4 regions of the Vibrio coralinecrosis genome follow, and region 3 is predicted to be linked to each of the others. Evidence: predicted binding sites of a transcription regulator. Region 3 holds the regulator's gene; each other region holds the start of a gene.
The links. Region 3 encodes PurR, which represses purine synthesis genes. Its sites were predicted from a motif close to TNANGNAAACGTTTNCNTNA; they were not measured.
Positions count from the first base shown of each region.

Region 1: a site for PurR is predicted at 6,251-6,270, ahead of CTT30_RS00590 (NCS2 family permease). Genes of this name have one in related genera too.
Region 2: a site for PurR is predicted at 2,533-2,552, ahead of glpX (class II fructose-bisphosphatase). Genes of this name have one in related genera too.
Region 4: a site for PurR is predicted at 2,498-2,517, ahead of CTT30_RS05020 (inosine/guanosine kinase). Genes of this name have one in related genera too.

Region 1 is NZ_CP024627.1:130,744-139,012, reverse strand. Features, by position in the region: gene recG (ATP-dependent DNA helicase RecG) at 1-1,767, opposite strand, end outside; gene trmH (tRNA (guanosine(18)-2'-O)-methyltransferase TrmH) at 1,961-2,644, opposite strand; gene spoT (bifunctional GTP diphosphokinase/guanosine-3',5'-bis pyrophosphate 3'-pyrophosphohydrolase) at 2,711-4,834, opposite strand; gene rpoZ (DNA-directed RNA polymerase subunit omega) at 4,875-5,147, opposite strand; gene gmk (guanylate kinase) at 5,275-5,898, opposite strand; purine riboswitch at 6,312-6,411, shown strand; gene CTT30_RS00590 (NCS2 family permease) at 6,468-7,838, shown strand; gene CTT30_RS00585 (YicC/YloC family endoribonuclease) at 7,901-8,269, opposite strand, start outside.
Region 2 is NZ_CP024627.1:202,862-211,130, forward strand. Features, by position in the region: gene groL (chaperonin GroEL) at 1-12, shown strand, start outside; gene CTT30_RS00955 (nucleotide sugar dehydrogenase) at 201-1,370, shown strand; gene glpX (class II fructose-bisphosphatase) at 1,465-2,472, opposite strand; gene zapB (cell division protein ZapB) at 2,776-3,018, shown strand; gene metF (methylenetetrahydrofolate reductase) at 3,096-3,986, opposite strand; gene metL (bifunctional aspartate kinase/homoserine dehydrogenase II) at 4,203-6,614, opposite strand; gene CTT30_RS00980 (O-succinylhomoserine (thiol)-lyase) at 6,611-7,780, opposite strand; gene metJ (met regulon transcriptional regulator MetJ) at 8,002-8,269, shown strand, end outside.
Region 3 is NZ_CP024627.1:2,165,208-2,173,476, reverse strand. Features, by position in the region: gene CTT30_RS10110 (TVP38/TMEM64 family protein) at 1-66, opposite strand, end outside; gene CTT30_RS10105 (IS4 family transposase) at 203-1,525, opposite strand; gene CTT30_RS10100 (TfoX/Sxy family DNA transformation protein) at 1,640-2,233, opposite strand; cyclic di-GMP riboswitch class I at 2,418-2,504, opposite strand; gene purR (HTH-type transcriptional repressor PurR) at 2,650-3,657, opposite strand; gene torD (molecular chaperone TorD) at 3,874-4,521, opposite strand; gene torR (two-component system response regulator TorR) at 4,759-5,472, shown strand; gene elyC (envelope biogenesis factor ElyC) at 5,527-6,330, opposite strand; gene cmoM (tRNA uridine 5-oxyacetic acid(34) methyltransferase CmoM) at 6,445-7,236, shown strand; gene mukF (chromosome partition protein MukF) at 7,239-8,269, shown strand, end outside.
Region 4 is NZ_CP024627.1:1,091,070-1,099,338, reverse strand. Features, by position in the region: lysine riboswitch at 1-11, opposite strand, end outside; gene CTT30_RS05025 (H-NS family histone-like protein) at 618-1,025, shown strand; gene CTT30_RS05020 (inosine/guanosine kinase) at 1,118-2,422, opposite strand; gene CTT30_RS05015 (hypothetical protein) at 2,630-2,899, opposite strand; gene mnmA (tRNA 2-thiouridine(34) synthase MnmA) at 3,093-4,214, shown strand; gene hflD (high frequency lysogenization protein HflD) at 4,241-4,858, shown strand; gene purB (adenylosuccinate lyase) at 5,008-6,378, shown strand; gene CTT30_RS04995 (DUF3833 domain-containing protein) at 6,463-6,999, opposite strand; gene CTT30_RS04990 (chalcone isomerase family protein) at 7,001-7,555, opposite strand; gene CTT30_RS04985 (DUF2878 domain-containing protein) at 7,506-8,030, opposite strand; gene CTT30_RS04980 (SAM-dependent methyltransferase) at 8,032-8,269, opposite strand, start outside.

The sequences.
Region 1 (8,269 bases), 1.3 Mb from region 3:
AACACTCCCCCGTCCAACTCGTCCTCGTAACTGGTGCAGCTGAGCCAACCCTAAGCGCTCAGGATTCTCGATGATCATTAAGCTTGAATTGGGGACATCAACACCGACTTCGATCACGGTAGTAGCCACCAGCAAGTGAAGTTTGTTGTCTTTAAAATCCTGCATTACGGCCTGTTTTTCTGCAGGTTTCATCCGGCCATGCACTAAACCGATTTTGACATCAGGCAGCTTTCTTTGCAGTTCTTCTGCGGTGTCAGCCGCAGCTTGAGCTTCTAATACTTCTGATTCATCAATCAATGTACACACCCAATAGGCCTGCTTTCCTTCATTGAGGCAGGCATTGCGTACACGTTCAACAATATCATCTCGTTTGGTATCTGGAATAGCGACCGTCTGGATAGGCGTTCGCCCTGGGGGTAATTCATCAATAACGGAAGTTTCAAGATCCGCATAGGCGGTCATCGCCAATGTACGCGGGATCGGGGTAGCCGTCATGATCAGTTGATGAGGAAATACGCCCTGTTTCGCGCCTTTTTCTCTTAGTTCGAGGCGCTGGTGTACACCGAATCTGTGTTGCTCATCAATAATGACTAACGCAAGATGATGAAAAGCAACGTGTTCCTGAAACAAAGCGTGAGTACCAACCACCATTTGCGCTTCGCCACTGGCTATCTTGGCTAACTCAGCATCTTTGGCTTTACCTTTCAGTTTACCTGCTAGCCAGCCTACATGTATCCCCATAGGTTCCAGCCACTGGGCAAAGTTGATCGCATGTTGCTCTGCCAGCAGTTCAGTCGGGGCCATTAAAGCCACCTGATAGCCATGTTCTAGTGCTCGAAGCGCTGCTAAAGCGGCAACCAAAGTTTTTCCTGAGCCGACATCTCCCTGAACAAGACGCATCATCGGGTGAGGTTTCGCAAGATCTTGTTCAATTTCCGCAACAACTCGAGATTGCGCTTTGGTTGGGGAGAAAGGCAACTGACTGAGCAGCTTTTGTTTCAGTTCATTGCGTTCAGCCAGTGGCAGAGCAATGTCTTGCTGACCTTTGCTCCGCACTGAGAGCATCGAAAGGTTCTGAGCCAGCAGCTCTTCCATAATCAGGCGTATTTGCGCTGGGTGCTTACCTTCATCAAAGGCGTGTAAATCGATATCGGGTGTTGGCCTGTGAATCGTGTGCAGCGCCTGAGCAAGCGAGATTTGCTGATCATACAGGCCGGCAGGCAAGAGCTCTTGCACTGCCGACTTATCAAGTAATTCTAACGCTTGATCAGTCAAGTTACGTAAAGTGATTTGACGTAGGCCATCTGTGGTCGGATAGACCGGTGTCAGGCTCTGTTCTACCTCAGCAGGCTGATTCGGCGCATAGAATTTGTAGTCTGGGTGGACAATTTCTAAACCATAGCTGCCCCGTTTAACTTCACCATAGGCATGGACAGTTTTGCCCTCAGCAAAGTTGTTCTTCATCCCTGCGGTAAAATTGAAAAAGCGCAAGGTGATGGTGCCATTACCATCACTGATTTTGACCGTCAGCATCTTACGCTTACCAAACAAAGTATCGACGCTCATGACCTTTCCCTGCACTGCCGCCCATAAGCCGGCATGTAACTTCACAATAGGATAGATACGCGTTCGATCCTCGTAACGCAGTGGGAGATGAAATAAGAGATCTTGTACCGAATGTAGCCCGACTTTTGCTAGCTTTTCTGCCACTTTGGCACCAACACCAGTCAGAGAAGTCAAAGGAATAGCAGATAGCAATTGGGACATAACAGAGCTCGGTAAGTTATTCAGTAAGTTACATAGGTGTCTAAACCTAATAGTTAACCATTGAGCTGTGTTTTTGTACAGGGAAATTTAGTCTGGTAATAAGAGTATAACGCCTTCAAGCAGTCGGCATTGGTGATGAGCAGAAAATCAAAAGGGTTGACGCATTCGCTTCAACCCCTAACGTTCATTGACATTACTTCTTCTGCATTTCCTGCCACCACGCTTCATCAGCAATGATCTGACCTTCTTCATCAAGCGGCGGATAAGGTAGCCCCTTGCGTTTTGCAACTTTCGCAAGCACAGGGTGGCCTCGCTCAAACAGAATACGATGAATCGTTTCTTCAGGTAGCTTGCTAACCTGATTGTTATACATGCCAGCCGCTTCGCGCTGACGCTGAGCTTCGTACATGATGACAGCACTGGCAACCGAGACATTAAGCGACTGGACCATGCCCATCATAGGAATGATGATATCTTGATCGGCCAGTTGCTTTGCTTCTTCAGAAGCGCCAATTTTTTCGCTCCCTAGAATGATCGCCGTCGGCTGAGTGTAGTCAATCTCACGAAAGTCAACCGCGTTGTCAGACAGGTTCGTCACTAGAACCTGCATACCTTGCTCTTTAAGCGTTTTGACGGCTTTGCTAATCGTATCGTGAGTGTCGACTTCAACCCAGTTTCGTGCTCCCGCAGAAGTATGGCTAAGCGTGCGCATATCATTGGGCCACACAGCATGAATCTTATGAATTCCCGTCGCATCAGCGGTACGGATAACTGCGGAAACATTATTAGGTTTGTGCACTTCTTCAAGACAGAAAGTCAGATCAGCCTGCCGAGACTTGAGGACTTGTTGAATTCGGTTGTAACGTTCTAAGTTCATAATGATAGTAAAATAAAAGCCCCTGAAACCGTAATTTCAAGGGCGTTTTGCTCGATGAATATACCGCTAGTTTTTACGGCGACGTACTTTTAGTGCGTTCGGCATTGCCTTGATCTTACGCATGATACCCGCAAGATGAACACGATCTTTGGTCGTCAGTAATACCGTCACCGTATACAATCGACCATCTTTCTCTTCCGTCGAAAGACCATGGATATTCGAACCTGTTTTGGAGATCACATTGGTCAGCTCGGCCAACACCCCCTGACGGTTTTGGACATCGACATATAGCTCAGTGATAAACTCTTGGTCATAATCTTCTGACCATTCCACTGCCATATACTTATCTGGCTCTTTCTGGTAGCCGCGCACATTTGGACACGTTTCACGATGAACAACCAGCCCTCGCCCAGGAGAAACATGAGCAATGATGTGATCGTCAGGAATTGGATGGCAACAGTTAGCAAATGTCAGTAGCAGGCCTTCCGCACCACGAATTGGCAGCTTCTTCTTCGGTTTATTACTGTCAGCCTGCTCAACTTGAGTCAGCTCCTCAACATCACCAAGTAGACGACGGGCAATAACAATACTCATCAATTCGCCAAGGCCAATATCGGCTAGCAAGTCCTCAACGCTATCGACTTTCAGTTCTGACAGGACGTGGTTGATGTTCTCTTCATCAATATCCGAAAGAGACAGGTCACCCAAGGCATGATTGAGCAGACGTCGGCCAAGTGTCACCGACTCTTCACGGCGCATGGTTTTCAGCACTTGGCGGATCTTCGTGCGAGCACGTGAAGTCACCACGTAGTTGAGCCAAGCCGCATTCGGACGCGCTCCTGGCGCACTAATGATTTCGATCGTCTGACCATTTTTCAGCGATTTGCTGAGTGGATAAGGGTTACGGTCAACACGAGCACCTACACAAGTATTACCCACATCAGTGTGGACGGCATAAGCAAAATCAACCGCAGTTGCGCCAACAGGCAGCTCGACAATGCGTCCTTTCGGTGTGAAGACGTAGATTTCATCCGGGAACAGATCCGATTTCACATTTTCGATGAACTCAAACGAGTTACCCGCACTTTGCTGAAGCTCAAGCAGGCTTTGCATCCAACGCTGAGCCTTCACCTGCGCCGTAGTACCAGTACGATCACCATTCCCTTTGTAAGACCAGTGTGCCGCCACCCCTTTATCTGCCATCTGGTCCATGTCTTCGGTGCGGATCTGCACCTCGACAGGTACCCCATGCGGGCCAACCATCGAAGTATGAATGGACTGATAACCATTAGCCTTGGGTACCGCGATGTAGTCTTTTACACGCCCCGGACGCGGCTTGTACAAGCTATGAACCTGTCCGAGTACCCGATAACAAGTATCGGCATCTTCAACCACAATACGAAAAGCGTAAATATCCATGATGGTGTGGAAGCGTTGCTCTTTGGTCTTCATCTTGTTGTAGATGGAGAACAGGTTTTTTTCTCGACCAAATACGCGTGCTTTCAGCCCAACCTCTTCAAGACGTCCTTCAATCTCACTATGGATATTTTGGATCATCTCTTTACGATTACCACGCGCCGATTTGACCACGGCTTTAAGAACACGGTAGCGGTTCGGGTAAAGGGCTTCAAAACCTAACTCTTCGAGTTCCGTTTTGATGTTATGGATACCGAGACGATGCGCAAGCGGAGAATAAATCTCCAGGGTTTCACGAGCGATACGGCGTTTTTTGTCCGCGCGTAATGCACCGAGCGTGCGCATGTTGTGCGTACGGTCAGCAAGCTTGATCAGAATAACGCGAATGTCCTGCACCATAGCAAGAACCATTTTGCGGAAGTTTTCAGCCTGAGCTTCTTTGCGATCACGAAATTTAAGCTTATCCAGCTTAGATACACCATCAACCAACTCAGCCACTGTGGTGCCAAATTGAGTTTCTAACTCTTCTTTAGTGACTTCTGTGTCTTCAATAACATCATGAAGTAGAGCGGCTTGCAGTGTTTCGACATCAAGGCGCATTTCGGCCAAGATTCGAGCAACAGCAACAGGATGGATGATATAAGGTTCACCGCTGGAGCGGGTTTGCCCTTCATGAGCGTCTTTCGCTACCACATAAGATTGACGCAGAGCCTCAACTTGAGGCTCTGATAGGTATTCTTGGGCAACGTCTTTTAGGCTATCGAATAGATACAAACTTTAGGCCCGGAAGATAGTTGATGAGAAGGACGTCAGATTAACGACTGTGAGCAATGCTGCTTACGGCTGCTAGCTCTGCTGCTTCTTGTTCCTGCTGCTCCTGACGCTCACGAGCATCAAGGATTTCTTTCGTGATCAGGCCTTCTTCGATTTCGCGAAGGGCGATAACCGTTGCCTTATCGTTCTCTTCTGGCACTAGTGAATCTTTACCGCCAGTTTGCATTTGACGAGCGCGGCGAGCCGCAATGAGAACTAGGTCGAAACGGTTGCCAACTTTTTCAACAGCGTCTTGAACAGTTACGCGTGCCATGAGGACTCCAAATTAGTTAACTAAAATTTTGTATGACGAGAAATTATACAGTCTCTGTGTTCCCAGTGTCTAGATCAGAGTAGGCAGAGACAGTATTTCTTGATAAACAGCTTGTTAACAAGCCGGTTTATTCTGCTAAAAGCGCGTCAAGCATGCCTTTATATTTAGCAGCTTGCTTATCTTGCTTCAATCTTTCTGCACGTATGATGGCTTTAAAGTCCATCAGTGCGCTATCGAAATCGTCATTGACGATCACATAGTCGTATTCGCTGTAGTGTGAAATCTCTGATTTTGCCTCAGCCATGCGTTTAGCGATCACAGCATCGCTGTCTTGGCCGCGAGCATTGAGGCGACGCTCAAGTTCACCATTCGATGGCGGCAATATAAAGATGCTTTGTGCCTGTGGCATTTGTTCACGGATCTGGCGTGCACCCTGCCAGTCAATATCAAGGAAAACATCGATACCTTTATCGAGGTTTTCTTCGATCCATGGACGCGATGTACCGTAGTAATTACCAAACACCTCGGCGTATTCCAAGAATGCGCCTTGCTCGATCAACTCTTCAAAGGACTCTTTCTGGACAAAATGGTAATGGACACCATCTTGTTCACCCGGACGCATGCCACGTGTAGTGTGTGAAACAGACACCTTCATTGCGTAAGTCGGGTTGGTCTCCAGCATGGCGGAAATCAAGCTCGATTTACCAGCGCCACTTGGTGCAGATACAATATAAAGAGTGCCTTTGCCCATAGGTACAATTCCACGTTTGGTTTGATCTTGCCAGCTTAACAAGCCGACATGTTAAAGATAGCACCGACCTTGCAGGATCACCGAAGTGGTGAAAATTAGGTCAGAAAAATGGAGGCGAAGAGTAGCATGATCCTAAGGATCTTCACAAGTATTTGAGTGCGTGGTTGTGCCATTTTCGTGGTGCCAATTGATGTTGATGCGGGACTGAAAAAACCAGTGGAAGCGCTCAAACAAGAGTTCACTACATAAACCACGACGCTAAAGGAAGCCAGCCGCAAGAATCTTCATAGGGAAGTTATACTCAAGGGGTTACTCTCAAGTACCTGCGTGAGCTTAGCGAGCTCTTCTCGCCAAAAGCAAACGTTTGCTAAATTTTTATAAAAGCATTGAGATTTCACTCAAGATCCTTACAATCCGCGCAAACGATTAAATGCTGTATATGTCTGATGAAATGGATTAGACGTTTCTACCATTGAGCCTATCTCGGTGACTACAGTCGCTATACTACTTTTCTTCTGCTACAGCATTGAACCCGTTGCCTGTTTATCCCCACTTTTAAAGGTTTCATTGTGAGTGTCGAATCAACCCTGAAAAGCCAGAATCAATCCGGTGTGCTGGAATCAGTATTTAAAATTACTCAACGTAAAACGACCCTAGGTACTGAGTTGTACGCGGGTTTCATTACTTTTTTGGCGATGAGCTATATTCTGGCGGTGAACCCCGCCATTCTAGGTAGTATTCCTGGTATGGATAAAGGCGCAGTCTTTACCGCGACAGCCATTGCAGCCGCAGCAGCCACGTTAATTATGGGCATTTGGGGCAATTACCCTGTGATGTTGGCACCGGGAATGAGCATGAATGGCTTTTTCAAAGGTATGTTGCTGAGTAGCTCGGTGGCATTGGTATGGCACGAAGCCCTGTTTGGCATTTTTCTCTCCGGTGTACTGTACCTGATTTTGTCGATGACCAATATCCGCAAAGCGATGATTGAGTCGATACCAGAGGATCTGAAACTGGCGATCACCGTTTCGCTTGGTTTATTCATTGCCTTTCTCGGCCTAAAAAACGCTGGCATTATTGTTTCTAACCCCATCATTCTCGTCAGTATGGGCAAGGTGACAGATCCACAAGTCATCATTGCGTACATCAGTATTTTTGTCGCTCTGGGATGCATGGTCCGTGATATCAAATTAGCGACCTTTATTTCGTTCATTACAGCCATAGTGTTAACAGTCTTTGCAGACATGATAATGGGTACCAATAACGCGCCGATTCCAGAACAATTTGTCTCTGCCCCACCAAGCTTAGCGAGTAGTTTTGGTGCCGTCTTTGACTTTTCTGGACTGACCGCAGACAAAATGTTCGATCTGCTGTTTATTGTGATTATTTTCCTCATCGTCGATTTCTTTGATGGTCTGAGCACGATTGTTGGTGTTGGGCGTGATGCAGGGATCATTGATAAGGATGGTAAAGTACCGAATGCACGCTCTGCTTTGGTCGCAGATGCGGGTGGGACAGTGATTGGTTCCGTTTTAGGCACCACCTCCATCACGGCATTTTCAGAGTCAGGCATCGCCTCTTCTCAGGGAGCAAAAACCGGATTAGCCGCTGTGATGGTCGCAGGGCTATTCCTGCTTTCATTATTCCTATACCCGCTGTTTTCTATTTTCTCAGCCGCGATGGTAGCACCAGCAATGGTTGTGGTTGGCATCTACATGATTGGACGGTTAGGACAAATCAGCTGGGAGCAAAAAGAGTCGCGCATTGCGGCATTCTTTACCATCATGTTCACTGTACTGAGTTTCTCACCAGCCAACGGCATGGCGATGGGCTTCATCAGCTACGCATTTACTATGGTCGTCGCCGGCAAAGGTAAGCAAGTTCATCCGGTGATTTACGCCCTATCCGCACTCTTCTTGATGTATTTGATCCTGCTTTAATCAGATTTAGATTAAAAAAAAGCCCCCACTCCAAGAGTGGGGGCTGCATAGCATAGGTCAACCTATTCAATATTTTGGATCTGTTCACGCATTTGCTCGATGAGCACTTTCAGCTCAACACCAGACGCAGTGATGTCCGTACTAATAGACTTAGAGGCTAAGGTATTGGACTCACGGTTGAACTCTTGCATCATAAAGTCGAGACGACGTCCGACTGCGCCCCCTTTCTTCATGATGTTAGTGGTTTCTTTTACGTGTGAATCTAGGCGGTCAAGCTCTTCGGCTACGTCTGATTTTTGCGCCAGCAGGATAAGCTCTTGCTCTACTCGTGATGGGTCGAGTTCTACCTTTGCATCTTCAAACTTCGAAAACAGGCGCTCACGTTGCCATTCTAGAATTTCCGGCATACGCGCGCGTACTTTCACGACTTC
Region 2 (8,269 bases), 1.3 Mb from region 3:
GGGATGATGTAATTACCCGTGAGCTACTTAGCTTAATAAGTATAAACGGAGACTTTGGTCTCCGTTTTGTTTTGCCACAAAATAGCTTAGACATCGGTGTTAACAGTAACTCCACCTGTATGTGGTGTTATTATGTCTGAGTTTTCTAATGCAAATGGAAAGAGGACTGATTTTTCCATCGATTTATAATGGAGTGCGTTGTGAAAGTTGCGGTTGTTGGTACAGGTTATGTTGGTCTATCAAATGCGATGTTGTTATCTCAAAATCATCAAGTGGTTGCTTTAGATGTGATTGAGCAAAAGGTGGAACTGTTGAACAACAAAATATCCCCGATTGCTGATACCGAAATAGAAGAATTTTTGATAAATAAATCATTAGATTTTGAAGCAACGACAGATAGGGAGTACGCCTATGTCGGTGCCAAATTTGTAATTATAGCTACACCAACAGACTATGATCCAGAAACCAATTACTTTAACACTTCATCAGTAGAATCTGTTATTAAAGATGTGATGGAAATAAACCCTCAAGCAGTTATGGTTATCAAGTCTACGGTACCCGTTGGGTATACAGAGAGAGTTAAACAAGATCTGCAATGTAATAATCTCATCTTTTCACCAGAGTTCCTACGAGAAGGTAAAGCGCTTCACGATAACCTATATCCTTCGAGAATTATTGTCGGCGAACAGAGTGATCGTGCTCGTGAGTTTGCAAGTTTACTTATTGAAGGAGCCAAAAAACAAGATATTGAAGTGCTACTAACCAACTCGACAGAAGCTGAAGCTGTTAAGCTATTCTCTAATACTTACCTAGCAATGCGCGTAGCTTACTTTAACGAGTTGGATTCTTACGCAGAAGCGCATGGGTTAGACGCTCGTCAAATAATACAAGGCGTTGGCTTAGATCCTAGAATTGGTAATCACTATAATAACCCTTCATTTGGGTATGGTGGTTATTGTTTGCCCAAAGATACGAAACAACTTCTAGCTAACTACGAAGATGTCCCTAATAACATAATCGGAGCTATAGTTGAGGCTAATCGTACACGTAAAGACTATATCGCTGAATCAATCTTAAAGCGTAATCCTCACACAGTGGGCATTTATCGACTAATTATGAAGTCGGAATCAGATAACTTTAGAGCTTCTTCTGTTCAGGGGATTATGAAAAGACTTAAAGCTAAAGGTATTTCAGTGATTGTCTATGAGCCTGTTTTGAAGGAACCGGAGTTCTTTAATTCAAAGGTCTATCAAAGCCTAGAGGAGTTTAAGTCTACAGCGGATGTCATCGTCTCAAATAGGATGGCGGATGAGCTTCTTGACGTTGTTGATAAAGTTTATACAAGAGATCTGTTTGGCTCCGACTCTTAGTCACAGTAGTGATTCAAACGGAGCCTTTAGGCTCCGTTTTCATATCTGATTTATAAGCAGAGGTTTATTTACTATCAAATAACTCTGCTAGAGGTTAGAGAATAATCTCTCTTACTTCAGCATCTTTGCGCTCAAGATAATGGGTGGATTTAATGCGGCGAATGGTACGGCAGTGACCTCGGATAAGCAGTGTTTCTGTGGTAGCAATGTTACCTTGGCGAGTAATGCCATCCAGCAGATCACCTTTAGTAATACCAGTTGCTGAGAAGACCACATTATCACTCTTCGCCATGTCTTGCATGGTGAGTACGACATTGGCTTCTACACCCATTTCTTTACAGCGTGCTAGCTCTGCCGTGCCATAAATTCGGTTTTCTTCTGTATCGCCTTTAACTTCATGACGAGGCAGTAAACGGCCGTGCATGTCACCATCCAGAGCACGGATGACTGCAGCAGACACCACCCCTTCAGGTGCGCCGCCAATGCAGTACATTACATCGACTTCGCTGTCTGGCATGCAGGTTAAAATAGAAGCCGCTACGTCACCATCGGGTACAGCAAAGACACGTACTCCCATTGCCTGCATCTCCGCAATCACCTGATCATGGCGGGGTTTAGCCAGTGTAATAACGACCAAAGTATCTAGGGTTTTATTTAGTGCTTGGGCGATATTCTCTAGATTATCTCTCAGTGGTTTGTTGAGATCGATGCAGCCCTTCGCACCAGGCCCAACAACCAACTTTTCCATATACATGTCTGGTGCTTTAAGGAAACTGCCTTTTTCACCTGCAGCGAGGACTGCTAGGGCATTTGATTGACCCATAGCTGTCATGCGTGTCCCCTCAATAGGGTCAACTGCGATATCGATGTCATCACCGCCTAGGCCAACATTTTCTCCAATATATAGCATGGGGGCGTCGTCAATCTCGCCTTCACCAATTACGATTTCGCCACTGATCTCTGTTTTGTTAAGTAAGATTCGCATTACTTCAACGGCAGCACCATCGGCCGCATTTTTGTCACCTCGTCCTAGCCATTTATAACCAGCCAGTGCGGCGCCTTCAGTTACTCGGGAAAATGCCATTGCTAAATCGCGTTTCATGAGGACTCCAAATCTAGAGAATAGGGGAATGAATTAAACGCGCAGGATTTTAGCACATTCGTAAGTAAACGTTTGCTATTTTAGGCTAGTGAGATTGAACTCGATCAAAATGAGGTGCAAATCGCCAAAAAAATTACCCGCAACACTTCTCCGTCAGTACATTGTCAATGTATGCTGTTTTTTTGACCGAATGATACGAAATATAGAATATAGGGCGTGTTTATCACTCTCTGCCTAAGTAGAATGAGAGTATTAGGTGGAGAAAGCTCTTCACAATAACCGGACAATACAAGGTAGGCTAAGATGTCTTTTGAAGTACTAGAAAAACTAGAAGCGAAAATCCAAACTGCAGTTGACACCATTGCACTTCTACAAATGGAAGTGGAAGAGCTGAAAGAAGAAAAAGAAAAGCTAGCTGTAGAAGCTAATGAGCTTCGCTCTAGCCGTGAAGAGATTGAACAGAAAGCACAGCAAATGCAGCAAGAGCACTCTGCATGGCAGGAGCGTATCCGTAATCTGCTCGGTAAGATGGACGAAGTCGAATAAGTCCTGTCTTAATGAGAAAAGGGTTGGCTTGTGGCCAACCCTTTTACGTTTGAGAGGAAGAGGAGTTACCAGACAGGTTACACTTGAGGACGTACACCTAGTGTATGGCAAAGTGCATAGGTCATCTCTGCACGGTTTAGTGTGTAGAAGTGGAAGTCTTTCACACCTTCACGGCTCAGCACTCGAATCATATCGATTGCTTGGCTTGCACCAACCAATTGACGCGTGGTTGGATCATCATCCAGACCTTCAAACTGTTTTGCCATCCAGCTTGGTACTTTGACATTGTTTTGTGCGGCAAAGCGTGACGCTTGCTTAAAGTTAGAAACCGGCAAAATACCTGGTACGATTTCAACGTCGATACCCGCTGCAACACAGCGATCACGAAAACGTAGGTAGCTTTCGACGTCAAAGAAAAACTGAGTGATAGCACGGTTTGCTCCCGCGTCCACTTTGCGTTTTAAGTTGAGCAAATCGGCTTGAGCACTTTTTGCTTCAGGATGCACTTCTGGGAAAGCAGCGACGGAAATATCAAAGTCATGACGCTCTTTCAGCAGTTCTACCAGATCGGAGGCGTACATTTCTGGCTTACCGCCACCCGGTGGGATGTCACCACGAAGGGCGACAATGCTCTCAATACCATTTGCCCAGTAATCATCCGCAATGCGAACTAACTCTTCGCGTGACGCGTCAATACACGTTAGGTGAGGAGCGGCGATTAGGCCGGTTTCTGCCTTGATTTCTTTAATGATGGAGTGAGTGCGGTCACGTTCACCCGAGTTGGCTCCGTATGTAACAGAAACGAACTTAGGTTTTAGTGTTTTGAGGCGATGGACAGAGTTCCACAATGTTTCTTCCATTTTTTCACTGCTTGGTGGAAAAAACTCAAATGACACATTGATGTTGTCAGAAAGCTCGGCGATATTTTGATTTAAGGCATCAATATGGCCTGCGTGTGTGTATCCCATCTTACTCTCTCCATGTGGTAACCAAGACCACGAAAACTCAAATTCCTCAAATCGACGTTTAGACGTCTATATGTCCACAGGATGTATTGAATACGATTTAAAGTCAACAATACGATTATGAATTTTTCTCAAGTTAAATATTAGACGCTTTCAACTTGAAAGGTGAATAGTTGTGCGGGAAAGAAAAAGCGCAGCTGAGGGCTGCGCTAAAGTCGATTATAAGAAGCTGGAAAGTAAGTTGAGATCGGACTGAATCGCACCTGCGGTTACTTCTCGACCAGCGCCCGGGCCGCGAATGACTAGAGGGTTATCCTTGTACCATTTACTTTCGATGGCAAAGATGTTGTCACATGGCAGCAAGTTAGCTAATACATGTTCTTTGCTAAGTGCCTCAACTCCCACGGTTGCAGAACCGTTCTTTTCCAACCTAGCAACATAACGAAGTACTTTATCTTCACGCTGAGCTTTTTCTAAACGTTCAGCTAATAGCTCACTTAATAGTTGGCTATTATCGAGGAAGTCATCGAGAGATAACTCTGCGAGTTCAGAGGGAACTAGGCTTTCGACTTTGACGGCTTCAGGCTCGAGGTCGAGTCCTGCCTCACGAGCAAGGATAACCAATTTTCGCATAACATCGGAACCGTCGAGATCGCTACGCGGATCGGGTTCAGTTAACCCCTGCTGCCAAGCGAGATCCACCAGCTCAGCAAAAGGGACACTGCCATCATATTGTTGGAATAACCAAGATAACGTGCCGGAAAAAATTCCGGATAGGGCATGAATATCATCACCACTCTCACGTAGATCTTTGACGGTATGATTAATGGGTAAACCTGCCCCGACTGTTGCATTGTACAGCCAGTAGCGGTTTATCTTGGCAAAGGCATCTTGCACTTGATGATAATAACTGCTGGACGCAGAGCCGGCGACCTTATTCGCCGAGATAAGGTGCATGCCTTGTTCTGCAATCTCTAGGTAACGTTCTGCCAGCTGTGGGCTTGCCGTCACATCAAGTACGACTACGTCATCGTAACCTTGGATGGCGCCGAGCTTTCTTACCCACTCATTACCTTGGTATTCAACGGCCTCTTCTTCATAGTGATCGCTGACGGTACTGGCATCAATCCCTTCAGGATTGAACCAATAATTTTGGCTGCCAACAACGGCAACCAGTTCAAAGTTCATGCCGCGACGCTTTTCCAGTTCAGCTTTTTGTTCGGCGAACAGTTCGAGCCAGCTCGATCCAATGTTGCCTTTACCACATAGAGCAATGCCGACACGTTTTTGAGCTTGAAATAACTGGCTATGGATTGACTTAACCAGAACAGAAGTATCCGTACTGCGCAGTACAGCGACTAAGCTCAAACCAGATTGGGATTCTGATATGAACTCGATAGGTGCAGCTTTGAGCTTCTGATAAAAACCATAGCAATGGCTCGCATTTTTCGTCACGCCTGCGCCGACAGCCGCAATCAGGGAGTAGCCTTCTTTGAGCTTAATTTCTGCTTCTATCGCCGCATCTTGCAGATATTCGAGCGCACCACCTGCAATCTCGGCAGTGTAGGCGAGGCGTAGGGTTTGCTGATCTTCCTGAACCTCGTAGGTTAAGGGTTCTAGCTGTGCTCGTTTCAAACTTGCCAAGGTTTCCTGTTCAAGGCGTTTGAAGTCATGCCCAGAGGCAAAGTTGAGTTGAATAAGCAGTACTTCTTTTAACGAGGAGATAATTTTAGCACCGCGGCCTGATGCAAGAACACGTTCGATTCGAGTTGATCCAGCTTCGGGGTCATAGCTACAACGTAGGTGCAAATCCATCGCACTTTGTGCAACAGGCTGTAAAGTACGACTGTGTAAAACGGGCGCTGCAAGCCGGGCTAATTCACTGGCTTCGTCAAGGCGAAGTAATGGCAACAGGCAAGCATCCGAAACTAAACGAGGGTCTGCGCTGTAGACACCGGCAACATCACTCCAGATGGTCACGCGTTTTACTTCGGCTAGTGCACCAATGACAGTGGCGGAGTAATCTGAACCATTACGACCAAGCAGAACGGTATGGCTTTGCTCATCCTGTGCCATAAAACCTGTGATCACAACGCGGTGATGGGCGTGTTGAGCGAGCACTTCCTTGATCAGCGGATAGGAGGTGCCTCGGTCAACTTCAGGTTGTGTGCCTGCTTCGGCACGTAGGAAGGCTCTTGCGTCCTGAGCGACAGCCTGTAGGTCATTTTGATTCAGTAATGCTGCCAGTAGTCGTGAAGACCACACTTCTCCGTGACCTAATACGGCTGCGCGCTCGGCGCTAGTTAACGGAGCTGTTAGCTCACCCAGTGTACTGAATTCATCGTTGAGTGTTGCGATCAACTGTTGTTGAGTCTCTCCTTGGAGTAGTTCCTCAACCAGCTGGGTTTGAAACTGACGCAACGTTTGCAATGCCTCATGCGCGAGGCGGCCATCTTTGCTTAATGCGTCGAGAAATTCGATCAAACGGTTGGTGGTTTTACCCGCAGCAGAGACAACAATCAAATCTTCTTTGTCTGAATACTCTTTGAGTATGTTGACGACGCGGCGGTAACATTCTGGATCCGCAAGGCTACTGCCGCCAAATTTATGCAATTGACGTTGCTGACTCATGACAACGCCTCCTTGGTTTTATGAAATGCCTGCTCAAGGTCTGCAATCAGGTCGTCAGCGTCTTCTAGACCAACTGAAAGGCGTAGTAATTGTTGGGACACACCAGCTTCAGCTAGTGCCGCTTCTCCCATTGCTCGGTGTGTCATCGACGCTGGGTGGCAAATCAGGCTTTCTACGCCGCCAAGTGATTCAGCGAGTGAGAAGAGTTCTAGCTGACCAACAAAGTGTTTGAGCTGCTCAAAGCTGCCTGCAAACTCAAAGCTAAGCATGGAGCCAAATCCAGACTGCTGCTTTTTCGCAATCTCATGACCAGGGTGATCCGGCAAGCTAGGGTGATAGATATTACCTACCAGAGACTGAGACTGTAGGTAATTGAGAATGTGCGCTGAGCTTTCTTCATGTACTTTCATGCGTGCGCCCAAGGTGCGAATACCGCGTAATGTCATGTAGCTATCGAATGGTGTGCCTGTTGCGCCGATACAGTTGCCCCACCAAGCAAGATCTTCAGCATGCTGCTCAGTTTTAGTGATCACCACGCCACCGATGACATCAGAATGACCATTAATGTACTTGGTTGTCGAGTGAATGACGAAGTCAGCGCCGAGTTCGAGAGGCTTTTGGAACACAGGTGTCAAAAAGGTATTGTCGACGCCGACCAGTGCACCAACCTGACGGGCTTTTTCACATACCGCGGCAATGTCGACTACGCGGACCAAAGGGTTAGACGGTGTTTCTAACAGAATCAGTTTAGGTTTTTTTGCAATAGCCTCGTCCAAGGCTTTTTGATCGGACTGATCGACAAACTGGACCTTGAAATCACCTTTTTGAGCGCGGGTATTAAACAAACGGTACGTACCGCCGTAGCAATCGTGTGGTGCGACGATCAGATCATCTGGGCCAAGAAATGCAGAGACCCATAAGTTCAATGCAGAGGTTCCACAGTTGGTTACTACCGCACCTTTACCAGACTCCAGCTCATACAGAGCTTTTTCTAACAAGCCACGGTTTGGGTTACCCGAGCGAGTGTAGTCATATTTTGGCACTTCGCCAAAGGCGGGAAAACCGTAGTTAGTCGAGAGGTAAATAGGTGGCACAACGGCGTGATGCTGAGTGTCTGACTCGATACCAGTACGTACCGCGATTGTGGCTGGTTTACGGGCGCTCATAAGTGTTTCCTTTCGAACTGTAGTGACTTGGCTGGAGATTACACTATACCTGTTTGCCGGATGTTAGATATATGTTATTCCAATCGTATGTCTCTTCACTTTACTTCTCATTTTTAAAGACGTCAACACTTCTAGACGTCTATATGTCTTTGCTTGTGGCCATAAATCCCGCTAAAATTACGCTTTCTAATTTTATACATAATGAATCATAAAGGTGCGCAATGGCAGATTGGAACGGCGAATACATTAGTCCGTATGCTGAACATGGAAAGAAAAGTGAACAAGTAAAGAAGATTACGGTTTCTATTCCATTGAAAGTATTGAAGGTTTTAACTGATGAGCGAACCCGTCGTCAGATTAATAACCTGCGCCATGCGACCAACAGTGAACTGCTTTGTGAAGCGTTTTTGCATGCTTATACAGGCCAGCCACTACCTACTGATGAAGATTTACGTAAAGATCGCCCAGATGATATTCCCGCGGAAGTGA
Region 3 (8,269 bases):
GAAATTGATTCCGAGAAAAGCAATCAGGCTAACCAGTAGGATACCTAACACAAGCTTCTTATTCATAACGACTTCCTCTGTTTTGAGCTTGAGGCAAACGCGCTCAATAAAATTGTTAACAAATAAGAACTGTTTAGCAAAGATTAAATTTCATCAGCGATGAAAAAGCCAACCTATTCGGTTAATGCCGTTCGGATAAGCATTAACGCTTATACCTAAATGGGTATTTGGGTGGGACAAAAAGGACTGAACGTGGATACGTTCGGTCCTTCCTTTTATCCGGTAAAATGAAGTGACTTATGTTCTCCCTCATTTGCTTGAGTTTGCTCGGTAGAGTTCCGTCAGGGCTAAGCGCTAGCCAACGTAGCTGGGTATCTATCAAATTTATTGCCGCTGTAAAGCTCACTCTAGTTGGCCTTACCTCAGCGTCTTTAGCAATATGAACCATCTCTAAGCGCACCAAATTGTACGCCAGCAATATTCCCCAGAGCTCTTGTCTAACACCAGCAGCAAAACGACTTCTCAAGGTGACTTCATTTTGTAACTGAGTTTGTTTTATCTCACCGTAACCTTCTTCTATTTCCCAGCGTTGCCAATAGACAGTCAATAAGTCTTCTAATGAGTATTTCTCAGGATCAACCAGTGAAGTTATAAAGCCTTCAATTTCACCTTTTGGGTCTTTGTAGAGGATGAGGCGTGCTTGCCAATGAGTCGGCAAATTAGGGTTATTGCGCTGAGCTTGCTGTGAAACAGGCATAGAGATAAGCATGTCGTTTTCAGCAAAACGCTCCAAAACTTCATATCTTACTTTGCGTTTCACAGGGGTTAGCCAGTGGCTATTGGAGGCAGCAGCATTCCACGATATCAATAGGTCGGCAGAAAAGTAGCAACGATCAAACAATGTGAGTGAGTTTGCTGGCACGTCTCCTAATAATCGGCGTGCCAGTGTTGTCTCACCGACCTGACAAGCATCGAATGCAGCCCCTACCATAAAACGTGTCTCGGTAGCCATCAGACCGACCAAGCGCAGTTGAGGATAAGGTTTATGTTTTTGAGAAATGAATCCAAACGCTTGCGCATTGTCTTCTGAATCTTGGCAACGAAAAGTGGTACCATCCACGGCCATAATGTTTAGCCCTAGCGCCTTATCCTTTACTAGCGCGTCGCTCTCCCATGCCGCCATAGAGGTTTTAAACAAAGCAGCGAGAGGAGCTTCGTCCAAACGTCGCCTAGAGTCAGTAAGTACGCTAGGTGCAACACGAGACCAAGAATCCTGAGGCTTAGGTTGGAGAGCTAGGTCAAGAGAACTGCATACTTCTTTGATTGATTTATTCCGTTGCAATCCCATCCAAATGACGAGCCAGACGGCTTGTTGCGCTGGTAAGCGTCGCCTTCTAATGCTTGCTTTAGACGTATCAAGCAAAGCTTGTTCTATCCATTCAAGCTGAATGGCATTAACTACAGACTCATAGTTTTTACCATCCTCGATAGTCTCATGTGCCAAAAGCAGCTCTTGAGCAAACATAAAAAATCCCCACTAACTTTGTTAGTGGGGATTATCATACGATCTCAGGATCGTTCAAGTCTCTAAAACGATCGGCATTAAACCTATTCGGTTGGCTTTTAAACAATTAGCGACTTAACTATTGAGTTTATTGACTAACTCCTGACGGCGCTCAGGAGGAATGACTGACCAATGTTTGCCATTGATAGCCCCTTCTAGAGCCCAGAGCAGTTCGAGTGAAACATCCGCTGAGTGGGTTGCCTGAATAGCTTTAAACGCTTCTACAGAGCCCGCTTCCTCTAGATTTTCCACGCTCTCGATTCCTGCTTTCTTGAGCATTCGCTCGGTTGCAAGGCGGAGGTTAGGTAAGTCCTTGAGGCGATTTGGTCGAGTCTTCGCTTGCGATGTTTTTTCTTTTTTGGCAATGGCCAACGCACTTTGTGCCAACGCAAGGGCACGAGTATGGCAAGAAGCTACATCATCCGTTAAAGCAAAATATTTGGTAACGACGGGAAAGCCTCGTTTTTTATAAACGTAGGGTTCTAAGCCTTCAGATTTGAATTGATTAGCCAGCTTGTCGTCGGCGCGGATATGGAGTTTATCGTTAACTACCAATGCGAACATTGTGTCGTCTGCGAAGATTCCGAATCCACCGAACATCGAACGTGACTTTATACGACCAAGCTGATCAAAAAGTCGCATCGAGTCTTTAAGTATTGGTTTATCCATGCTGTGTTATCTCGGTGTATATTATTATACGCCACCAAATTCAGGTCCGAGAGATTAGCAAAATAATGCAGATAAAGTGTCAGTAAGGTGTCATACCGAAATAAAATTCACTCGCTAATCCCTGAGTTCTAGAAAGATTATAGAGTGTTGTTTTAAACGATACGGATCGTTTGCATCTTTGCCCATCGGCAACCCCGCTACCTTTCAGTCTCCTGAGTCAGGCCGGAAGCTTTGCGTCCCACTCTTTCGAAGTGGTTTGCCCTGTTCGTGGCATTAGTCGAACATTTTAAGGATAAATAAAATTTGAGGTAAGTATCACATCTTGATTGATCAAATGTGATCTTGGTTCAAGTAAATTGCTTTAAAATGATATGTCCGACCAATAGATTGAGCTATCAGTCGGATGACAGCTAATGCTATTTGTTTAAGTTGTATACGGTATCGCGCACAACGATCTCAGGGTGCATTTCGAATACACGCTTCTCGTGTTCTTTGTCTTTGATGCGCTCAAGTAAAATTTCAAACGCATTTTTACCAACGCGACGTTTAGGTTGGTGGACTGTGGTTAGTGGTGGTGAGAAGTACTCGGCAAGTTCAATATTGTCGTATCCAATCACAGAAATATCTTCAGGAACACGAATACCTTTTTGCTGAAGTCGACTCATTAAACCTAATGCCATGGTATCGTTGAAACAAAATACGGCAGTTGGCTTGTTGTCCATAGCGACAATTTTATCGGCAGCCAATACAGCGGTATCACACTCGAAGTTACCTTCAAGAATCCAGTTTTCGTTGACAGAGAGGTTGGCTTCATCCATCGCTCGTCGGAAACCTTGGATGCGCTCTTGGCATGCAGCTTTTTCGAAGTGACCACTGAGACAAGCGATATCTTTGTGGCCATTGTCTATCAGATATTTAGTCGCTAGGTAGCCACCTTCTTCTGAATTGTCGATGATTTTATCGGCTTGAGAGCTTTCAGGTCCCCAATCCATGACCACTTTTGGAATATCCTTATGGCGGTCTAGCATCTCACTTAATTCTTCTGTGAGGTCAGAACACATAACGAGGATGCCATCTACGCGCTTTTCCGCTAGCATACGGATATAGTCACGCTGTTTCTCGTAAATGCCACCAGTATTACACAGGATCAATGTGTAGCCCTGACGGTAACAGTAGCTTTCTACGCCGTCGATGACTTCAGAAAAGAATAGGTTGGTCGATTGGGTAACAAGCATACCGATAGTTCGAGTGCTGTTACATTTTAAGCTTCGTGCGACCGCGCTTGGTGCATAATTCAATTCGGCAACGGCTTCCATGACTTTTTCTTGTGTTGCTTCAGCAACAAAGCGCGTCTTATTGATCACGTGAGAAACTGTTGTAGTTGACACGCCAGCTAGGCGTGCCACATCTTTAATAGTGGCCATAAGGTTCTGTCCTGTCGATGACTGCCAGGAAGTATATTCAGAGTGTAGAATAATTCGGCAGAAAGTATCAGAAACACAAAAACCGCTTTATTCAGCGGTTTGTCTCTAGTTCGTTCATTTTTATCGTTTGCGGTCACGATTCTAGACCGCAAACAGAAGAAGAGCAAATAAAAAACGAAGGTGTGATAAGTTTTAAATCACAGATCAACAATAAGGTTATTCACCTTTAAGATAGGTGCAATCAAGTTCAAGAAACGCAATCAGTAATGAAGCTGTTGCCGCGTAAAACCCAAATTCATCTAAAGCTTGGCACTTTCTAGTGAATTGTGGAAGCCAACTTAAAAGATGTTTATGAATAAACTGTTCCTGTTCGATAAAAGCATCTTCCATGTGGCGTTCTTGTTCTAACTCGTTGGAGCGGATAATCAAGTTTCCTAAAAAGTCGAGCTCAATCGCGAGGTGATCCGCAGGTTCATTCAGCGCTTTATCAACTTCAATGCCGTGTTTGGCCATTAGCTGTTCCATGTCTGTTGCAGGCTGATCATTGAGAAGCCCAGATTTGCCTATGTACACGGAAGCGTAGGGTAGCGCTGAGTCTTTGTCTGACTTTAGAAACAAATCGCAGAAGTCAGCGGCCAGTTCGAGCTGGGCATCTTCGCGATCGATAAGACGATTGAGTGCATCGACTAATTTGTTTATGGCTGACTTCAGATGAGGGTTTTCTCCCAGCCCAGTCAGAAAGGAACGGATTTCTTCTGAGTGATACTGCTGGAGGTTTTCCTCTGTTAACTCCTTGGCAAACAGGCTGGATAACCACCAGTAGATTTCAGCACGTTTTTCGTTGAATGCTTTGATTTCTTGCATTGGTTAAGACTCCTGGAAATTCTATTTATCAGTTTAACGAATAAAAATGAATAGCGGTAATGGCGGTTGTTTCAGATTGAGTGCAAAAATGGAAAGTTATTAATGGCCTAAGCGAGGTTTGTTTTGAATCAATAAAACATCGCCTTTCTGGTTTGAAAGCGGTCAAAAGCTAGAAATGTGACTGATTATGAATAGAATGAATGAGAGACAATTTCAAAATGTAATTAAGTGGTGTAAATGAGCTATCACGTATTAGTTGTAGAGGATGATGCCGCCACTCGCAGTAAACTGGTTGGTTACTTTCAGAATGAAGGTTACCAAGTGAGTGAAGCGGAAAGTGGAGAGCAAATGCGCGATACACTGCAAAATCATGCGGTTGATTTGGTGATGCTTGACATTAACCTACCTGGTGAAGATGGGCTAATGCTCACTCGTGAGCTTCGCAGTCAGTCTGATATTGGTATTATCCTCGTTACAGGACGTACGGATAGCATTGATAAAATTGTTGGTCTTGAGATGGGGGCCGATGATTACGTCACTAAACCGTTTGAACTTCGAGAGCTGCTTGTTCGGGTTAAAAATCTCCTTTGGCGTATATCGGCAGTACGAAGTGCTGATGAGCTGAGTGAGCAGAAAAAAGATGATGGCAATATTGTACGTTTTGCGGAGTGGACCTTTGATGTGCAGCGTCGAGCATTGAGTAAAAATGGTGAGCCAGTGAAGCTGACTAAAGCAGAATATGAATTGCTAGTTGCTTTGTCATCATACCCAAATCAAGTCCTGAGCCGAGAACGTATCTTGAATATGATTAGCCATCGAGTTGATGCGCCGAATGATCGCACCATTGATGTTCTAATAAGACGTATGCGCGCTAAGATGGAATTTGACCCCAAGAACCCGCAGATTTTTGTCACGGTACATGGCGAAGGGTACATGTTTGCAGGTGATTGACCTAAACAGATAAGCAAAAAAATACCGAGGCATGCCTCGGTATTTTTCATTTGATTAAACGTTACTGTCGGAAGCGTGTACTGCTTTCTCTTCGTAATCGGATGCCCAGTCACGTAACGATTGCCAGATGCGGCCCAGCGTTTCATGCCAATAGCGCTCAGTTTGCTCAAGATAGACAGCTTTCGGTGTGTACTTAGCCCACGCCTGAGTGACATTATCATGAGCCAAATAGTTGGTTGGCGCAGGGTAAGGCTTAAGACCGGCAGAATGGAATTCATTCAGTGCACGTTTCATGTGGCTGGCGGAAGTGACCACGACCAATTTTTTGCGCTTAACAAACGCAGCAGCTTGCCTTGCTTCTTCCCAAGTATCCTTCGCAGTTTCCAGCAGAATAATATCCGACTTTGAAACGCCTAATGCGAGCGCAACTTTGGCCATCATACGAGCATTACTGACTTCAGAACCGCCTGCGTAACCTGACAGAATCAGCTTAGACCCTGGGTAGATACGCATGATGCGTATCCCTTCCGTCAGGCGCATCAGGCCGGTGCGACTTAATTCAGACGTGGGAGGGATTCGGTCGTCCACAACATGGCCACTACCTAACACCATGACATAATCGATCGTCTCATCGACCGGAAAAAACGCAGAATACTGACGCTCAAGTGGCATCAGGAGACGAGAAGAAACTGGCTGGAATGCAATGAGAAAAATACCAATGAAAGAGAATAGAACAACAAAACAGCCTGTTTTTTGCTTCCTTGTAAACATAATCAGCATCAGGCCTAAAAAACCGATGATCAGCATTGCTGGCAAAGGCATTAAAAGGGATGACACCACTTTTTTCAGCTCAAACATACTTAAATAGTCCGAAAAAACACCAATTGATTTTAATTTAAGAGAATCCCTCTTTATATCTGCCTTTCTTATGACAGAATAGCAGCACGATTCGACATGATAACCTAAGCCGCCGTGACTGAAGACCGCAATTTCGACGATATTGCCCACAAATTTGTAAAAAACATCTACGGCTCCGATAAAGGAGAGATACGCCAAGTTATTGTTTGGGAAGAACTTGAACAACTACTATGTGCGGTTAATGGTAGCAGGAAAAGCCTCGATGTGCTGGATGCAGGTGGTGGATTAGCACAAATGTCGCAAAAGCTGGCTAAACTCGGACATCGAGTCGCTTTATGTGATCTATCTTTGGAAATGCTGCAACTAGCCAAGCAGGATATTGAAAAAAATGGCTTGCTTGAGCAGTATCGCTTGATTCATTCGCCAGTCCAGAACATTGCAGAGCATCTGGAACAGCCCGTTGATGTGGTCATGTTCCATGCGGTGATGGAGTGGTTGGCAGACCCTAAGCCCGCTTTAGAAACGGTGCTTAAGCAGGTGAAACCGGGGGGTGCAGCTTCCATCATGTTTTACAACCATCATGGTCTGGTCTACAAGAATGTCGTATGTGGCAATATTCCTCATGTATTAGAGGGCATGCCGCATCGAAAACGATTTAAGTTACAGCCGCAGAAAGGGCTTAAACCAGAAGAGGTCTATAAGTGGATTGAAGACGCTGGCTTTGAAATCTGTGGCAAAGCTGGTATTCGCTGTTTCAGTGACTATATCGGAAACAGAGAATACATGGGCGACTATAAGACAGAAGATGTGGTAGCACTTGAGCGACAGCTGTGTCGACAAGAGCCCTATCTCTCGCTAGGCCGATACATACATGTATGGGCCAAAAAGAAAGAAGAACAGGAATAATAATGAGTGAGATGATTCTCAACGCTGCTGAGCAACCCATTGATGAATTGGTTGGCTGGGTAAAGCAGCACGATTTCTCATTAAACCTGCCGACTGAACGTCTCGCATTTCTCATCGCTATTGCAGTCCTTAGCAATGAGAGGTTTGATGAAGAATTGGGTGAAGGTGAATTGCACGACGCATTTACTATCGTCACTCGATTATTTGAGGATACCGGAGAAGCGTCTGCTTTCCGGGCTAACAACGCAATTAATGAGATGGTAAAGCAGAGGCTGATTAGCCGTTTTACCAGTGAAGTGAACGATGGCGCGAGCATTTATCGCTTGTCGCCGCTCGCGATTGGGATTACGGACTATTATGTTCGCCATCGTGAGTTTTCTAAATTACGCCTCTCTATCCAATTGTCGATGGTGGCGGATGAAATGGCGAAAGCGATTGAATCTGCTCAGCAAGGCGGAACGCCGGGGCACTGGAAAAAGAATGTTTATGGCGTGCTCAAATATTCTGTGGGTGAGATATTCGATCAAATTGATCTCAACCAACGTGTTATGGATGAGCAGCAACAATCAGTCAAAGTGCAGATTGCTGAGCTGCTTAACAAAGATTGGCGTGAAGCGATCAATAACTGTGAAGAGTTGTTATCTGAAACGTCTAGTACGTTACGAGAACTGCAAGATACGTTACAAGCCGCTAGTGACGAGCTACAAACTCAAATCCTTGATATTCAGGAAATTGTTTACGGACAAGATGAACTGGAATTTATTGAGGAGGCCTTGTTTGGCTTACAGATGAAACTAGATCGCATCACCAGCTGGGGCCAACAAGCGATTGATTTATGGATTGGTTACGACAGACACGTGCATAAATTTATCCGCACCGCAATTGACATGGATAAGAACCGTGCCTTCAGCACGCGTTTGCGTCAGTCAGTCAAAGACTACTTCGACACACCTTGGTATCTCACTTATGCCGATGCAGAAAGGTTAGTCGATCTCCGTGATGAAGCACTGGTTCTTCGAGATGACGAAGTGAC
Region 4 (8,269 bases), 1.1 Mb from region 3:
CTACCGCGACAGTTGATATTTTAAACTACTGAAAAACAATTTTAACAACAATTTAACCAACACATCGCATTAGGTGGCGCCCATTGTACTGATCGAAAGCCCCATTGCAATACATCTTACCCAATTAAGCATTAATGATTTTTCTTCTTCTGTGCATAAAGTTTCTGCTCATACCATTTAAGCTCAACTAATATCATAATGGGCGAGCGATGACCCTTCCTATTTATTCATCAACTCGGTCTTTTCGATGTACATCTTCGATTACGCTCGTAAAGTGAAGAAAAAAATCAGCATTTAGTGAGAAAAAATATGAATTAAAGAAGATTTGTTACTATCTTGATAATGTCATGACAAAAGGATAATCCAACTTATTTTTATGATATAAAATAAATATCATTAGTGTATGAAACTTATCCTCTATCAGTATTGTCAAAATCACAAAACCAACGATATTCTATGCAACAAGAATTCATCAGTTAATAAGAAAGGTCTCATTACTCTAATCCTTAGGCGATTAATTAATAGTTTTTATAACAATTTAACTGGAAAATATTGTATTGCGAATAATACGGGTTTAATATTTATTTCATCGGCTCCTTAATTAAGTGGGAAATTACATGTCGGAACTAACAAAAACTCTATTAAACATTCGTAGCCTACGAGCATTTGCGCGTGAGCTTACCTTGGAACAACTAGAGGAAGCTCTAGACAAATTATCAACTGTTGTAGCTGAACGAAAAGAAGCGGAAGAAGCAGAGCGTGAAGCCAAAGCAGCACAAGAAGCAAAATTGGCAGATATTGCTGAGCAAATTAAGCAACTAGGTCTAGATAAAGACATGGTTATTTCAGCTCTAGCAGGTGAAGCTACTGGTAAACAGAAATCAAAACGCGCTCCACGCCCAGCAAAATACAAATATGTAGATGCTAACGGCGAAGAAAAAACATGGACAGGTCAAGGTCGTACACCTTCAGCAATCCAAGAACAGCTAGATGCAGGTAAATCACTTGATGACTTCCTGATCTAATTGAAATTTATAGAAGTGTTTTTAATAAACACTTTTGTATTGTAAAAAAAACCTCGCTATGCGAGGTTTTTTTGTAATTAATTATTACTGAATTAACGTTCCCAATATGCTTCTTCTAAACTATCTTCACGCTCTGGCAAGCCTCGTGATAGGCGTGGTGAATGCTGAACTAAAACCTCATAACTAGCACGATTCGAATATTTGCAAACCTGAGAGAATGACGAATATGTCAAGAATGTATGTGCATGCTTACTTGAATTAGGCACATTTTCTTTATGGTATTTATTCGCAGCCATATCATGCAATAACGCGGACAATGCTGCATCACCTGCCCCATTAGTATTTTTAATTTTTTCTGGCCCCCCCATGTAAGGTGAAATATGCGAATACACCTTAATTGGGTTCTCACAGGCCGCTTTCGCTGCTGGACGACTAAATTCAAAACGATTAAATTCAGCAATACTACCTGGAAGTAATGGTAGAGAAGTCTGACGCTTGGCCGCTTCCTCAGTATAACCTGCCATAAATAGACCCACAGGACCGGCGGTACAGAGAACCAAATCTACCCACTCCAATGTCTTATCTGACGCCGCTAACGGATCGGACTCACCGGTTAACGCCTCAGCTTCATCCTCATTCATTGCTACGACGCTAACGTGGTCACGCAAAAAGTCTTGCCAGAATACAGGATCATCTTGAATCACAAATTTCGTTCCGAGAGTAAGAACGACTGGCACATTGTATTTCTTCGCATATTCAATGGCTTTCATCGTCGCTTCCGGCATTGGATCACCTTCTTTGCAACGCACTAAATAGGCGGTTAATACTAAAGCAGAGGCATTCTCGAAAATCGTTTCAGGAATACTACTTGGATGTAATTGATTCATCTGACCTTCGCTAATAGCAAACGTCCTTTCACCATCATCAGAAATGAGAGCAAAACACCGACCAATTGCACCATCAACACCTTGAAGGTAATTCAAATCCATCCGGCTTGAAGTGTTGCATAAATAGCGAAAGCCGTAACTTCCGATCTTAATATCTTGGCTCATGACACCCAAAAGTGTTGAACGATCATCGGCCAGAACAGAATAGTTATGAAGTGTATTACCGATCGTCCCACCAGCATATTCATTGGTGATGAGGGCATTATCTTTCAACTCATTATAAAGCGCTTCTGCAGTAGCATCATCTATGACTAATGAGTGACCTTTACTCAGCTTGTATTTCTCAATAAGCTCCGAGCTTACTTTCGCTTCAATATCGACCAAAGTTTGGTCAATACCAATAATGTGCGTGCTGGACATTTTCTTGCTTTCTTGAGATTGACTCACTAAAGGGTCACGCGCATGCACAGGAAAATAGTGCTTAGATTTTCGTTGGCCAGGAAACTTCATAACAAATATTCTGAGTAAGGGATGAAAGGATGCCGGATTCTACCTCGCACTACCTAACGCGGCAATAACTGGAATTATAGCAAACGTTTGCCACTAAAATTTAATCTTGATGTAATAAATAAGAGGGACTCATAAAACCCTTCAAGGGTCTGTATGAAAAATATGCCAGCTCTATTTGAGTGGCACATTGGGTACCTAAATGGAGGCTTATTCGCCTTCCATAAACCCTATATCGGGGAGCCTGTCTAAGTGCTCAGAGTAGCGCTTTAAGTTGAATTTACCCTCGTTTTTCATGACATCAAATATTTCAATCGAAACAGCACAAGCCATCATCGCTATGGCTTCGTCTTTTGGTGTTCCCGTCATCATCAATCGCATTAGCGTTTCTTTAACCTTCAGCGGCTTACCATCTTCAAGCTGATTTTCAACAATCTCAATCAGCTCTGCTTCCGACATGAATTGGTTATCATCACTCATGTTTACACCTTGTTTAACTTGAATTTCGTCAACTATGCCATATATAGGCTGTCTATAGTCATAAAATCGTAGATTTCAGTTACGTGCGAGTAAAATTGCAGCAAAATCGAAGTGTGAGTTCGATCTCGGAACTGTCACCTCGAAACGCTTTCTGTTAAGATCTGCCTCCAGTTAAATTGTGTGGTGTTTAGTAATGTCTGAGAACTGTACTGACAACAGTAAAAAGAAAGTTATCGTCGGCATGTCTGGCGGTGTCGACTCATCCGTTTCCGCGTATCTTCTGAAACAACAGGGCTATCAGGTCGAAGGACTGTTCATGAAGAACTGGGAGGAAGACGATAACGAAGAATACTGTACTGCTGCAGAAGATTTGGCTGACGCTCAAGCCGTTTGTGACAAGCTAGGTATTCATCTGCACACCATCAACTTTGCTGCAGAGTACTGGGACAACGTTTTTGAATACTTTTTGGCAGAATACAAAGCTGGCCGCACCCCTAACCCAGATATCCTTTGTAACAAAGAAATCAAGTTCAAAGCTTTTCTTGAATTCGCCGATGAAGTGCTCGATGCCGACTACATCGCAATGGGTCACTACGTACGCCGTACTTTCCCTGAAAACGGCGAAAAACCTCAAATGCTTCGTGGCCTTGATGGTAATAAAGATCAAAGCTATTTCTTGTACACACTCAGCAGTGAGCAAATCGCTCGCAGTCTTTTCCCTGTCGGTGAACTAGAAAAGCCTGAAGTACGTCGTATTGCAGAAGAGCAAGATTTGATTACCGCTAAGAAAAAAGACTCAACCGGAATCTGCTTCATCGGTGAGCGTAAATTCACCGACTTCTTGTCACGCTATTTACCGGCACAACCAGGTAAGATCGAAACACCGGAAGGTAAAGTGATCGGTGAGCACCAAGGTCTGATGTATCACACTTTGGGACAACGTAAAGGCCTGCATATTGGTGGCCAGAAAGGTGGTGGCGGCAATGAAGATCCTTGGTACGTTGCTGATAAAGATTTAAAGCGTAACGTACTTATCGCAGTTCAAGGCGCTGATCATCCATTACTAAAGTCTCAAGGGCTAATTGCCTCTCAACTACACTGGGTAGACCGTGAAGTCATCAAAGCACCTGTTCAGTGCAGCGTGAAAACGCGTTACCGTCAGACAGATATTCCATGTACTCTCATCCCTATTGATGATGAAACGATCAAAGTAATCTTCGACGATCCCCAGGTCGCCGTGACTCCTGGTCAGTCAGCGGTATTTTATAAAGACGATGTCTGCTTAGGTGGCGGCATCATTGAAGAACGAATTTAATTCAACGCATTTAGGAGTATTACTACGTGGCTAACGCACTTTACGATCGCACCATCGCATTTGCAGGAATTTGCCAAGCTGTCGCTCTGGTTCAACAGGTCGCGAAAAATGGTCACTGTGACTCTGATGCGTTTGAAACGTCACTAAAAGCGATCCTCAACATTAACCCAAGCAACACCGTTAGTGTTTATGGTCGTGAGTCGGATTTAAAGCTAGGACTTGAGTGCCTAGTAAAAGGCATTGATAGTACCCCTACTGGTAGTGAAATTACTCGCTACATTATTAGCCTGATGGCGTTAGAACGTAAGCTGAGTGGCCGTAACGATGCAATGTCTCAACTTGGTGATCGTATCCAGATGATCGAAAGACAGCTTGATCACTTTGAGTTGCTTGACGACCAAATGATCAGCAACTTGGCCAGTATCTATCTCGATGTCATTAGCCCAATTGGTCCTAGAATCCAAGTCACTGGTACCCCTTCTGTCCTACAGCAGACAGGTAACCAGCACAAGGTTAGAGCATTGCTGCTATCGGGTATTCGAAGCGCAGTGCTTTGGCGTCAAGTCGGAGGCAAGCGCCGTCACCTTATCTTTGGGCGTAAGAAGATGGTTGAACAAGCTCAAATCCTACTCGCCAGAATGTAAGACTTAATCATACCGCTCGCGTCACGACGCGAGCGTATTTTTTCTACCAGAACAAACCCAAAGCAAACGTTTGCGCAATGTGCGTGACAATTGCGTAAGTTATTGGTATAAAGCTCACGAAATTTAGACACTCAATTCAGGAGAACATCATGGAACTGTCAGCATTGACTGCTGTTTCGCCAGTAGACGGCCGTTACGGAAGTAAGACCATTGCACTTCGCAGCATTTTTAGCGAGTTCGGCCTTCTAAAGTACCGCTCTATCGTTGAAATTCGTTGGTTGCAAAAGCTAGCAGCCACTGATGCAATCAAAGAAGTACCAGCTTTCAGTGCAGAAGCAAACCAGTTCCTTGATGAGTTAGCAGCAAACTTCTCGGAAGAGGACGCAGCGCGCATCAAAGAAATCGAACGTACCACTAACCACGACGTTAAAGCGGTTGAGTATTTTCTAAAAGAGAAAGTAGCTGGTATTCCTGAGCTTCACGCGGTAAACGAGTTCATCCACTTTGCATGTACATCAGAAGACATCAACAACACGTCTCACGCTCTAATGCTGAAAGAAGCTCGTGACGAAGTGATTCTTCCTGAAATCAAAAACATCATAGATGCTATTAAAGCACTTGCTGTTGAATACCGTGACATCCCTCTTTTATCACGTACACACGGCCAGCCTGCTTCTCCATCTACTATGGGTAAAGAAATGGCGAACGTGGCGTACCGTATGGAGCGTCAATACAAGCAGATCGCTAACGTTGAAATCCTAGGTAAGATCAACGGTGCTGTAGGTAACTACAACGCTCACCTTTCTGCTTACCCAGAAGTAGATTGGCACCAATTCTCTGAAGAGTTTATCACTGAGTCTCTAGGCGTGACTTGGAACCCGTACACAACCCAAATCGAACCGCACGATTACATCGCTGAACTATTCGATGCTGTTGCACGCTTCAACACTATCCTAATCGACTTCGACCGTGACATTTGGGGCTACATTGCACTGGGTCACTTCAAACAGAAAACGATCGCCGGTGAGATCGGCTCATCCACAATGCCTCACAAAGTTAACCCAATCGACTTTGAAAACTCAGAAGGCAACCTTGGTCTTGCAAACGCGGTATTCGGCCACCTAGCACAAAAACTGCCTATCTCTCGCTGGCAGCGTGACCTAACTGACTCTACGGTTCTTCGTAACCTAGGTGTAGGTGTTGGCTACGCGATCATCGCATACACTTCTACTCTGAAAGGTATCAGCAAGCTAGAAGTTAACCGTGAAGCACTGCTTGCAGAGCTAGACCAAAACTGGGAAGTTCTTGCAGAACCAGTACAAACAGTAATGCGTCGCTACGGTATCGAAAAACCATACGAGAAGCTAAAAGAGCTAACTCGTGGTAAGCGTGTAGATGGCGAAGCAATGCGTCACTTTATCGATGGTCTTGAGCTTCCTGAGCACGAGAAAGCACGTCTGAAAGAGATGACGCCAGCTAACTACATCGGTCAAGCGATTGAATTGACAGATAAGCTGTAATAGAACACGGTATAAAAACAACAGGGTTGACGTAACAACGTCAACCCTTTCTTTTTGACTCCCAATTACCTGAAAGCTATCGAGTTAATTCGGTGTCCGTTTTTGAAAGAACAAAGTGATTTGACCGACTTCAACACCCAACTTACGAATACTGGTGATATTAAATACATGTCGATCGTCCTGTCTGAATAACCAATCATCAAAAGTGACCTTCACCTTTGAATCATCAAGGGTCAGCTCAAAGTCGTATACCCAGTGGAGCGCATTACCTACTTCTTTACCTTGTGCAATACCCAATATATCCCCCGCTTCCCCCTCATAAGTGCTGTCACTTAATCGCTTAATTTTCCAAATTCTCTGGTCAAGCTCACCATCATCAAACACAAAATCTTCAACGAGAGTTATGGTATCTCCATTAATAGTGCCAACGATGTCAACCTTAAAACGGCGCTGCTGTTTATTGGTATAATCTTGAACCATTCCCCAAGCGGTCACTTCACCATCAAAGTACTCAAATAGATTAAAAGCTGGCGTACTTCCTTTATATTCAGAAACTTCTGTCGAACAGCCGATAAGTATCGTTAAAAGTACACCGATGATGGCCGTTTTCATTTTTCGCATGCTACTTAGCTCCAATTAAGTCTTGTCTAAGCTTTGGGTATTGCGTTTGAGGAGATAGCCAGATCGCAAGAAACGCGTCATTGAGCTTCGGATCCGTAATCGATCCAATCCACTGATTTTTTTCTTGATGAGAAGAAAAGTAGAAACGTCCTTTATCACCATCGGATACGTAGGTCAGTTGCTGTCCATCTTTGATATCTGGGAAGATTTTTTCTAACTGAGTAACCCATGGGCCAGTGTCAGAATAGCCAAGTTTCTCCCACTGCTCTCTGGTGGCATTAACCAACTGCTTTTGGCTAATATCTCTTTGATACTCAATAGATAAAGCGAGAGGATGTGGGGAAAGATCTCCGCTTTGGGTATAATTACCAGTAGGTGTGAGAAGCTGAGAATGGTAGATTTCGAAAAAGAAATAAGTAAGTTGAGCACTCCCAACTTGGCGCCACTCCTGCCAATTTTTATCACTCACAGCATCAGCTTTTATGCTTGTACTGATGGTTAAAGAGCTAGCGATTAACCCTGCCAGCGTAACCGATTTTATTTGACGTATTTCCATAAACCTTTATCACAGCAGCAATTATGAGTAACCACTCGACCATTAATATAAGAATCGTTGTGGTTGTCGGTAAAGGAAAATAGACTGCGCCCAGTTTTTCTCCTGCTAAATAACTGAGTGCTCCTCCAATTCCTCCTAATATAGATACGAGAAAAATTGGAAATCGGCTCACTAGTGGGGCAAGAAAATACGCATACCAAGCAAAAATAAACCAGAGTGCCATCAACCAAATCGGGAATTCACTGAATTGGAAACGAAAGATCCCCAGCGTCATATTGGCGTAATCAACAACGACGCCCAATACCGCCATTAAAAACACTCGTTCAAGCTTTATCGGTGCGACTAACTGACTGTATACGTAACTAACAACAACAAGGCCAACAGCCACCCACTCAAAGTCCTCCCGGCCTAATACCGCGACAAGCCAGACAACTTGGAACCAGAGAGAGTAAACGATCAGCCTTTTGTTTGTCATATCAAGCCTTTTGAAAAGTCATATGTACCGTGCTGATACTTCTCGCACGGAATCCACCCTCGCAATAGCAAAAATAATATTTCCACATACGAATAAACGTCTCATCAAACCCTAGTTGTCTTACGTCTCTCTCCGATGCCACAAACCTTGCATGCCACTCTTTCAAAGTGTTCGCATAATCTAAGCCAATGTCGAAAAGGTTTCTCAAGACTAGATCGCTATGAGTCGTCGTCGCGTGA